Regions from separate parts of the Streptomyces sp. NPDC030021 genome, predicted to be linked through region 1. Evidence: riboswitches for the same ligand, from Rfam matches in the RefSeq annotation. Region 1 holds a riboswitch; the other holds the start of a gene.

Region 1 (5,455 bases):
ACGAAGAGATCGACTACGTGATCAAGGGGCGAGGCCTCACCCGCTTCGAGGAGTACGTGACCCTCCCCAGGCGGCGGCGCAAGGCGCGCCTCCACCGTACGCACCGGCAGTCGGTCTGGGAGCTGTACGAGGCGTACGAATCGCTGCGCGGCGAGCGCGGCGTCCACGACTTCAACGACGTCCTCTCCCTGGCCCTGGCCGAAGCCGCCCGCCGGCGCGAGCGGCCCCCGTACGCGGCCGTCATCGTGGACGAGGTCCAGGACCTCACGCTCGTCGGCGTGCGCCTCCTGCACGCGCTCGTCGGTGATGTGCCGAACGGTCTGCTGCTCGTCGGCGACGGCCAGCAGACCGTGTACCCGGGCGGCTTCCGCCTCACCGACGCGGGCATCGACATCCGCGGCGACCGCGGACAGGTGCTGCGCACCAACTACCGCAACAGCAAGCAGATCCTGGACGCGGCCCTCACCGTCGTGGCCGACGACGCCTTCGAGGACATCGACGGCCTGCGCACCCCGGGGCGCCGCGACGTCGACCTCACCTACCACGACGGGGACGTCGTGCGCGTCACCAGGCCCACGGTCAACGCCCACGACAGGGAACTCCTGGACGCCCTGCGTGCCCTGCCCGACGGTGCGCGGGCCGACACCGCCCTGCTGTGCCCCTCCATGCGCGCCATCGGCCACTACCAGCGGTTGCTCACCCAGGCGGGCATCCCGGTGTGCCAGTTGGAGCACTACGACGGCCGCGCGGTCGACGCGGTGAAGCTGGGCACCTACCGCAGGGCCAAGGGCCTGGAGTTCAAGAACGTCTTCCTGCCCCGGCACGATGCGGTCTTCGCGAAGGGGACGCCGGCCGGCACGGCGGGCGGTACCACGGGCGGTACGGAGACCTCGGAGACGGCCCGGGAGCGCGAGGAGCTGCTCCGCAGCCAGCTCTTCGTGGCGATGACCCGGGCCCGTGACCTGCTGTGGCTCGGCAGCGTCGCCTAAGGCTGTCCCGTAATCCCCGGTGGATCAGCGCGCGGCGTCAGATGCGGTGCCTCGCAAGGCGGAGGGGCGCCCGCATACTGGGCGTATTCGGGTGCTCCGACAACGCGCCGTGGCGCTGCCGGCGTCCGCGATCGCCGAGGCCATCGCCTTTGCCGTCGCCCAGCCGGCCGAGGTCGGCGTCAACGAGATCGTCGTACGTCCTGCTGCGAGTACGCAGTGACCACAGGGACCGAAGGGAAGCACGAGGACGGGACGCCGGAAGGCCTCGGATAGACGGTGTCCCGCGGACCAGGCGGGGCAGGCGGTCGTGTCCGGGCCAGCCGAGGGAGCAGCGGCGCGCTCGCCGGAGGACATCGCCGAGCCCCTGTCGGTGGCGAAGCCGGCTCCGTGCGCCGGCCGCGGGTGACCGCCGGTTACGGCCGGTCGGGGACACTCCGGGGGGTTGGGCGGTGTGTCTGCGCGACCGGTGGAGGTGGAGTCCCCTTCAATGGCGCCGCATGACCTTCTCCGCACTGCACCAGCCGCCCGCGCGCGCCACCGCCCCGTACAGCCGCCGGTCGGTCCTCACGGGAGCCTTCGCCCTCGCCGCCGCCACGGCACTGCCGCTCGCCGCGGCCGGGCGGGCGTACTCCGCCGCCACCCCTGACATCATCGGCTGCGCCGCCTGGGGTGCGCGGGCGGCGTCCGAACCCGTCGTCGTCCTGGACAACCGCCCGGAGCGGATCATCGTCCACCACACGGCGACGGCGAACGTGACGGACTACTCGAAGCAGCGCGCCTTCGCCCTCGCCCGCGCGATCCAGACGTACCACATGGACGCGCAGGGCTGGATCGACACAGGTCAGCACTTCACCATCAGCCGCGGGGCCTTCGTGCTGGAAGGACGTCACCACAGCCTCGCGGAGCTGCGCACCGGCACCCGCCAGGTGCGGGCGGCGCACTGCGTCGGCCAGAACACCGTGTCGATCGGCATCGAGAACGAGGGCACGTACACCTCGCAGGACCCGCCCGAGGCCCAGTACGCGGCCCTGGCCGACCTGTGCGCCCACATCTGCGACCAGTACGGCCTGCCCGCGTCGGAGATCTACGGCCACCGCGACTTCAACGCCACCTCCTGCCCCGGCGACCACCTCTACGCACTGCTCCCGACCCTCCGCAAGGACGTCGCCGACCGCCTCGGCACGCCCGCGCCGGAGGAGGCGGCCGACCCCATCGAGGACCTGGTGCGCCAGGCCACCGGGCGGCCGGCCTCGGAGTACGCGGAATACCTCCCGGCCGGTCTCCTGCCCTGACGGTGCGCCGCCGCCCCGGGCCACCCAGGGCTACAGCCGCCAGTACGTACCGGCACGGGAATCGACATGCACCACGTGGCGGCCGACGCGCACCACGTGGTGGTCCGGTCCGGACCAGGAGCCGCAGGCGCCGTCGGCGGCGGGCAGCGGGGTCCAGATCTCCAGGAAGGTGCTGCCGTCCGGGTTGGTGCCCCGCTCGACGAGGTCCGCACCGTCCCACCGGAAGGTGCCGGCGTCTTCGCCGGGCTCGCCCGTGAGGTGGTGGAAGTGCACCTGGGAGCCGTCGAAGGACGTCGTACCGGCGAAGCCACGGCTGTCGGCGTAGTACGACCCGGCCTGCAGCCACACCACTTCGCGGTCCTCGACGAGGGGTCCGCCGTTGCGGCTGATGCCGCGCCGAAGCCAGGCACCGCGCTCGGGCACCGGGACGCCGGGGCCGTCCGTGACGTGCCCGGCCGGCCCGGGCTCAGGCGCGGTCATCGGCGGCAGGCTCGGTGGCCTCGGCGGGCTCGTCCACGGCCAGGAGCGTCAGCGGTACGTTGCCGCGTACGGCCTGCGAGTACGGGCAGACCGCGTCCGCCCGGTGCAGCAGGGGCTGGAGGTCCGCCGCACGCCACCCGGGCAGGCTGACGGTGAGCGCCACCGCGAGGCCGTAGCCCGCGGGCGTGTCCGTGGTGCCGAGCTGGACCTCGCAGGCCACGCGCGCGGTGGAGGCGTCCGCCCCGAACTCGGCGGCGACCTCCGCGAGCGCGGAGGTGAAGCAGGCGGCGAAACCGGCCGCGAACAGCTGCTCGGGGTTGGTGGTGCCGGGCACCTTCTTGCGCGGCGGGGCGAGGCGGACGTCCAGGCGTCCGTCGTCCGTGCGGACGGATCCGGTACGTCCTCCGGCGGCGTGCGCGGTCGTCCGGTACAGGCTGCGGGTGAGTGGCACGGTCATGGCGTACGGCCCATCTTGCTCGACGAGGACGCTGCCCGGGTGCGGACAGCGGACGGCGCCGCTCGTGCGGCACCTCGCGCGTCGTCGTGCGTAACCGGGTACGGCGCATCTCGTCCGGGGCCGTGGACCGGCCGCCGGACAATCTAGCAACGCGCTCCGCGATCCGGGGCCACCCCCGCGGTGAAGTACCTCACCCACCACCGACCCGGCCGCCGGCCCGGGGTCAGGGCGCGTGGTGCTGGATGCCCCGCTGACCGGGTACCCGGGTCGACCTCGGAGCGCCCGAGCGGCGGTGGCGGTCGGCTCGCTGCCGGCGGCCCGGGAACGGGTTGCGCCGCACGGTGGCGCTGGGGGCCGCGATCAGCAGGCCGACAAGTGCGAGGACCGCGACGAGGATGAGCACGTTGACAAGGTTCATGGTCCTGCCTTTCGTCGAGTATTGACTGCCTGTCACTACATTTTGTTACCGATTCGCGGACGGTTAAACACGGAGGGTGACAAGGCGTGTCGTCGAGGGTCGCGTCGGCGATGCCGATCCGGCAACATCAGCCGTGCGTGCGGGCATTGGCGCGGCACGAGCGACGGCCGTCCGCCACCGGCGGGGAACCGGGACCTTCCCCGCCGGCGCCGCACGGGCAAGAACCACCAACAGCACGGCACTTGGTGCCTCGTCCCACCGGGGTCGGCAGGATGGCGGGTGTCGTTCGTAGGCGTATCCCGGCCGGGATCACGTGGCCGGGTCGACGCGTACCGTCTCCACCCAGGACGGGGGCGCGGGCGGGGAGTTGCCGATCAGGGCGGCGATCAAGCGGCACGACGGTGTCTCGTCCGGCCACGGCGTGTACCCGTCGGTCAGCACGACCACGACGTTCGGCCGGTCGGGCAGGGCCAGGGCCGCGCCGATGCCGACCCGCATGTCCGTGCCCCCGCCACCGGCCAGGGTCACCTCGCCGGCACTGCGCACCCGGGTCACGGCATGCACGTCGGCGTCGCACGCGAGGACGGCGACCCGGTTCCCGCCGACGCCCACCTCCCGCAGGACGCCGGTGACTTCGGCGAGGGCGGCCGCGAGGTCGTCCGGGCCCATCGATCCCGAGGTGTCGAGGACGACGGCCACCCGCGGCAGCGGCCTGCGCAGACTGGGAAGCACCACCCGGCCGCCGAGCGCGGGTGTCCGGCGCGACGGGCGGCGGTACGTGTAGTCCACCGCGCCGGCCGCCCAGGCGGCGGCCTCGCGGACCGCTCCCGCCAGAGCCTGGCGCCAGTCGACGGAGGGCTCCAGAAGTTCCTCGGCCCACCGGGCCCAGCCCTCGGGGACCCGGCCCCGGGTGCGCCGGTGGGCCCGTACGGCCTCGGCGGTCTGCCGGCGCAGTGCCTCGGCCTCCACCGGGCCGACCCGGGCGGGGCCGCCGTCCTCGCCCAGCTCCCAGGGCCCGGGGGTGCCGTGCGCACCGGAACCGCAGTCCGGCCCGTGGGGCGTCGGGGGAATCGCCGGCAGGTAGGTCTCGAACAGGCCGCCCGTGGGCAGGCCGTAGAGCCTGGGCTCCATCCGGCCCTCGGGCAGCACCAGCCCGTCGGCCAGCAGGTCGTCGTTGATCTCGCAGTCCTGGGCGATGTTGACCCGGACCGGATCGCGCTGGTCGGCGGCGGGCAGGCGCTCGGCCCGGCCGTGGTGGTCGCGCAGCAGGTGCGCCACCTCGTGGATCCACACCCCGGCCAGTTCGACGACCGGGGTCGCCTCGACGAAGGCGGGCGAGACGTAGCAGCGCCAGTGCCGGTCCACGCCCATGGTGCGCACCCCGGCCGAGGGGACGACGGTCAGGGCGTACAGCGCGGAAGCGAGGTACGGACGGGTCTCGGCGGCCTTGTAACGGGCTGCCAGCAGCTTCGCGCGGTCCAGCTCCCGGCGCACGGCGGACCGGGCTCAGCTGCCGCCCGGCAGCGAGCCGGACAGCTGGAGCAGTTCCACGAAGGCGTCGATGCCCGCGGGCACCGGCCAGTCGAGGTCGCGCATCGCGGCGAGGTCGGCGGCGGCGCGGGCGGCGACGTCGGGCACGCCCGCGTCCACAGCCTTGGCGAGGACCGCCCAGCCCGCCTCCCACCGGGGGCGGGTGAGCTCGCTCTGCACGGCCGCGACGACCGCGATGAGGAAGGCCAGCTGCCGGTCGCCGCGCTCGGGCAGGGCGAAGGCGTCCGGGTCGGCCAGCACCCGGTCCGGGTCGGGCAGGTCGAGGTGT
Region 2 (5,455 bases), on a different contig from region 1:
GATCCGTCCACGGCCCGGCAGTCGGCCCACCGGACCCGGTGGACCATCAGGACATGGCCGGGTGAGGCTCGGCAAGGAAGGAAGCAGGTCATGCCCGTGGATCCCGGAACAGCGCACGCCGATCCGACGAGCCTGATCGATGACGTCAACTCCCGTATCGTCCAGGCGCTCAGCGCGCACGACCCTGCCGAACTGCATGCGGCCGCAGCGTGCGCGGGTATCAACGTCGGCGAAACCTACGCCGGCCGCCTCTGGACGGGCGGGGTCTGCCCTCTGGTGCGGCGCTACCCGACGGGCGAGGCGTTCACGGCGGCGCTCACGAACGGCAGTCCCGATGCCTTGAGCGCGGCCGTCGAGGTCCTCGCCGTGGTCACGCCCGCCGCAGCCATGTCCTTCGCGCTGGAAGTGATGCGGATCGATCTCGGCGGTTTCACCTTCGGACACAACCGCGTCCCGTTCGAACTCGTGATGCGGGGGCGCGCCGAGAAGATCATCAAGCGAGAGCTCTGCTCGGCGTCACCTGAGATCCTCCTCGACATGGTCCGTCGCCGGTCGCTCGCTCCCGGCGAGATCCCGAGGAGCAAGATCGCGGACATACCGGTCGCTGCCCTCATCGCCTGCGTGAGCGCCGGCGAGCTCCGCTTCGACCAGGCCGAGAGCGCAGGCCTCTTCGGCGAGCATCCAGCGCTTCGAGATGGCGCGGGGCTGCTCGACGCGCTCCTGAAGACGCGTTGGTTCTCCGCGGTGGACGGCCACGACGGAGGCCTCGCGCAATGGCTCGCGCATCGCCTGGCCGAGACCCGCTACACACCTGCTGTTCCCGCGTTGCGCGAACTGTTCACTCGGCAACGGCAATTCCTTACCACCGCAGGGCAGAACCTGCTCGAGATCGGGACGCCGGAAGCCCTTGAGGCCGCAGCCTCGCCCCTGTCGCTGGAGGGTGTCCCGATCAACGAGTACGACCGTCACGATCGCCAGACGATCGCGATCGATGCCCTGCTGCGCGCCGGCCCCTCGCGCGCCTTTGACGTCCTGGCGCCCCTGTTCGAGGAGCAGGTGCTCCGTTCCGGCGACAACCGGAGCGAGTCCGCCAGGACCGTACTCGAAAAGCTCACGCCCGCGCAGGCAACGGCCGAACCGCGCTGGATCGAACGATCCCTGATGGCCGCGCAAGACCGCGAGCTCGGCGCGACGGCGCGAGCGCTCCTCGACCAGCTCGACCAGCTCGACCCCAAGATCGTGAACCAGGCCGCGGGGCGCATGAAGAAGCGCAAGCGGAAGGCGACGGCCACGAGCACCGTGAAGCCATTTACGGGCGATCTCATCGAGCGCTATCGCGCCGGCGAGCACGAGCGGGTGTGGGAGGAACTGGCTGCGCTTGACCGGAGACCACCGAAGGCGCCCGCCGCGCAGGCCGCCGAGGCCGTCGCGATGGAGACGATGGAGCGGGTGCGGTGCGGCTTGGAGGCTGTCGTTGAAACGCTGCGCGCCGAGGCGTACCCCTTCCACGAGAAGGCGCGCGCCCTCGTCCCGCCCCCGCTCGACGCACTCCGGTCCGTGAAGAGGTTGGAGAGGCTCACGGGCGGACGCCTGCCGCTCTCGCTGCGCGCCTTCTATCTCGTGGTCGGCTCCGTGGACCTGTCGGGCAGTGAGGACAGGTTCCGCCACGACCCGAGGAGGCACGGCCCGGAGCCGAAGAGGAACGAGATCGTCGATGTACCGGAGAAGTACCCGTTCATGTACCTCTCGCATTTCGATCCCCTCGTCGTCCTTCCCCTCGAAGAGGCTGTCGCCGAGGCGGAGAGGTGGGCCCACGAGGAGAGGGAACGGGTCGGCATGAATGCGCCCCTGGACCTGACGATCAGCCCTGGTCCGTCGTTCAAGGCGAACCCCCGCGACGCGCAGCCGGAACCGGTCGACACCGTTCGCCTCCCCGGACCCTTCGCGGACGTGGAGCTTCACAGCGGGCGCGGTGGGACCGTCCCGTTCGTTGCACACCTGCGGGACTGCCTGGCATGGGGCGGATTTCCTGGCCTGGCCGGCACGACCATCCGGCCACAGGCCGCTCTGGATGCGCTCGCGCAATCCGTCGTCCCCTTCTGACCACATCGAGAGCCGGTCACGCGACCCATGGGAACCGATCTACCGTGCCGCCATTCCTTTCGGACGCTTTCCTGCTGCGTCAGTCTTCATTTGTTCGGTCAAGGTGCAGCTGCGCAAGACATCCGCGGCGAAGTCGTGGAGCCATCGCTGCACGGAATCACCTTCCGAAGGGCAGCTCTTACTCCATATGAGAGCGCTCCACCTGCTTGAGCGGAAAGCCGCGCCGCCGCGCAATCAGCGATCTGGAGAGGGACGAGGAGCAGCAAGACGGACCTGCCTTCCGGACATCCGGTCGGTAGGGAGCGCGAGCACTCAGGAGATCGGCGCCGAAGGCCAAGGCCCGCAACAGAGCCGTAGATCGATCTCGTGGTAGCGTCGCGGCGGAGGCTCTCAGGTGCCCACCCCGGACGAGATGTGCGCCGTACCCGGCCCGCCAAGACGACGCACTCAGGAGGCGTCATGGCTGTAGGTACATCCTTCGTCGATTTCGACAGCCCGGCTTACGGGCCTCGCGAGTTGGACGTCCGGTGGATCCACGGCTCACCATCGTCCAAGCACAACACCGACCCGGACATCCAGGTCTATGAGTACGACGAGCACACGGTCATCCTGCGGCAGAACATGGCGATCAACTACGAAGCGCCGTTCCTGTTCCTGCTGTTCGGCAACGACCGGGCAGTACTGATCGATACCGGGGCCACAGCGTCAAGTGAGTTCTTCCCCTTGCGTCTGGTGGTGGACCAGCTCGTCGACGGCTGGCTCGCCCGCCACCCCCGCCAGGAGTACCACCTGCTGGTGCTGCACACACACGCCCACGGCGACCACATCGCGGGCGACGGCCAGTTCGCCGACCTCCCCGACACCACAGTGGTCTCAGCAGAGCTCCCCACGGCCTGGAAGTATTTCGGATTCGACGAGAACCCCACCGCCACGGTGAGCGTCGATCTGGGAGGCCGCAGGCTCGAATGCCTGGCCACCCCCGGGCACCACGAGGCCGCCGTCACGTTCTACGACCCGTGGACCGGGTTCCTGCTCACCGGCGACACGGTCTATCCGGGCCGCCTCTACATCCAGGACCGGAACGCCTTCACCCGGACCATCGACCGCCTGATCGAGTTCTGCGAACGCAGACCGGTCACCCACGTCATGGGCTGTCACATCGAGATGACCACCGAACCGGGCGTGGACTACCCGGTCCGCACCACCTACCAGCCCCACGAACCCCCACTGCAGATGACCGCCGGCCACCTTCACGAAATCCGCGCCGCGCTCGACGAGATCGGCAACCGGCCCCGCCGACTCGCCTTCCCTCTCTTCGTCCTCTGCCCAGACGACTGAGCCGCGCTCAAAGCCAAGACGGTACGAGGGCCTGCGCATGAGTAGTAGTTGCTCACGCGCCACGACGCAGCTGACCGGTTGACTGGCCGCAGCAGGCCGGCCGGCCGGCTGTCGGTGTGGCGGGAGGCATGCTCCCAGGCGCGCACGGCAACGACGCATGCGAGGGCAGTAATGAACAACGGGGACATGAGCGCACATCCACAGTGGAAGGTTCCCGGTTACACCCATGGCAGGGAATTGGGCACCGGTGCCTGCGGGAGGGTCGTCGAAGCTCTGGACGAGGCTTCCGGTGCCCCGGTGGCGATCAAGTATCTGACGCATGGCGCGCGCACCGCCTTCCGCGCCGAGGCCCAACTGCTGATGGGCTTGCGGTCGCCGTACGTGGTACGAATCGACGACTACGTCGAGCACCCCGAAGGCGCCGCGATCGTCATGGAGTTGGTGGACGGCGTCTCACTCAGGACGCTGCTGCGCCAGGAGGGCCCCACGGGACCTGAGGCGGCCCTCACCGTGCTCAAGGGATCGTTGCTCGGCCTCGCCGCAGCTCACGAGGCGGGACTGGTGCACCGGGACTACAAGCCGGAGAACGTTCTGGTGGACCTCGACGGCTGTTCCAAGCTGGTGGACTTCGGGATCGCAGTGGCCAGCGGGGATGCCTCCGGCGTCGCCGGCACCCCGCCCTACATGGCTCCCGAGCAGTGGACGGGGTGCCCCGTCGCCCCCGGCACCGATGTCTACGCCGCTACGGCCGTCTTCTTCGAGTGCCTCGTCGGCTCCAAGCCGTACCCGGGCACCACGGCTGTCGAACTGGCGGTACAGCACATCGAGGCGCCCATACCCGACGACAGGGTTCCTGAGGCGTTGCGGCCGTTGATTCGCCGGGGCCTGGCCAAACGGGCCGTGGAACGGCCGCCGAGCGCTGCCGCGTTCGTCCGTGAGCTGGATGCGCTGGCGTCCAGCGAGTACGGCGACGACTGGGAGGTGCGTGGGCACCGCAGAATGGCCGCGCTCCTCACACTGATGCCGATGCTGGTGCGCTCTCCCGACGACGTCGTGACCGCGACGACAACCTTCGCGGACACCACGCTCGCCACGACAACCACGGGAACGGCAACGGCACATGCCTCGGTGGCGGCAGCCGGTCGGCCCCGATCGCGTGGCGGCGTGGTCGGCCGAAGCAAGTTGGCGGCCGTCGCCGCGTCTGCCGCCCTTCTGCTCACCGGGGTCCTCGCGCTGTCTGCGATCGCTGAACAGGACGACACGGAGGACGGCGTCACAGCCTCCGCCGACGCTGCCGACGCTCCCCACGCCGCCGGCTCGACCGTCTCACCCGGCATGCCCGGCTCCCCGGCCGGCACCCGCACCACGGGGCCCGGCTCCACCATCGCCCCCACTCCTGGGCAGTCGGGAACTGCTGCCGGTCCCGCCGCCGACAGCGGGACCGGCATGGAGAATTCCACGGTGGCCGGGGGTTCGTCGTCCTCTCCTGGTGCAGCACCCGCTTCCACGGAACAGGCGGCTCAGCCGACGCCCTCCACGACGAAAGCGGCCCCTGGGACACCTCCCGTCGCACCGCCCGCCACGTCCCCCACCGTGCGGGTGCTGGCCGTGTCCCTGTCCCAGTACGGCTGCTCCGGAAAGTTCGGCACCCAGGCCGTCGCGTCCGTGAAAACCGACGGCGTCTCCACCGGAACGCTGATCCTCACCTGGTTCCACAGCAACACCCGAGGATTGGGCCCGATCGTGGCGACGGACAGAATCACCATCCCTGCCGGGCAGACCTCGTTCAGCAAGACGTACGCCCACACGTTCGGATCCGGCGATCCATTCCCGTACTGGGGTGTTCAGGTGTCGAGCGACCCGGCGCCGGCCACGGGCAGCGGCACGTACAAGGTGCTCTACGCCGATGACTGCAACCCGATCCTCTGAGCCGGTCATGGAACCCGGACCGTACGACGAAGAGCCGACCTCCTTCCTCCCCCGCTCGCACCCGACCGACGAGGCGACCAGCGCC

Evidence for each region. A riboswitch is a leader RNA that binds a small molecule or an ion and turns the genes downstream of it on or off. The one in region 1 is predicted to bind guanidine.
Region 2: another riboswitch for guanidine. It lies ahead of ACZ4YL_RS39340 (MBL fold metallo-hydrolase); the one in region 1 lies ahead of ACZ4YL_RS11190 (Ohr family peroxiredoxin).

What each region holds. Positions count from the first base shown of each region.
Region 1 covers NZ_JBVIAH010000004.1:506,404-511,858, reverse strand. Annotated here, with positions in the region: gene ACZ4YL_RS11210 (nuclease-related domain-containing DEAD/DEAH box helicase) at 1-989, shown strand, start outside; partial or broken gene ACZ4YL_RS11205 (oxidoreductase) at 1,093-1,209, shown strand; gene ACZ4YL_RS11200 (peptidoglycan recognition protein family protein) at 1,487-2,281, shown strand; gene ACZ4YL_RS11195 (hypothetical protein) at 2,312-2,761, opposite strand; gene ACZ4YL_RS11190 (Ohr family peroxiredoxin) at 2,748-3,218, opposite strand; guanidine-III (ykkC-III) riboswitch at 3,294-3,356, opposite strand; gene ACZ4YL_RS11185 (hypothetical protein) at 3,442-3,636, opposite strand; gene ACZ4YL_RS11180 (vWA domain-containing protein) at 3,946-5,130, opposite strand; gene ACZ4YL_RS11175 (AAA family ATPase) at 5,143-5,455, opposite strand, start outside.
Region 2 covers NZ_JBVIAH010000035.1:42,517-47,971, forward strand. Annotated here, with positions in the region: gene ACZ4YL_RS39330 (purine-cytosine permease family protein) at 1-2, shown strand, start outside; gene ACZ4YL_RS39335 (hypothetical protein) at 91-2,103, shown strand; guanidine-III (ykkC-III) riboswitch at 2,484-2,551, shown strand; gene ACZ4YL_RS39340 (MBL fold metallo-hydrolase) at 2,563-3,441, shown strand; gene ACZ4YL_RS39345 (serine/threonine-protein kinase) at 3,490-5,370, shown strand; gene ACZ4YL_RS39350 (hypothetical protein) at 5,348-5,455, shown strand, end outside.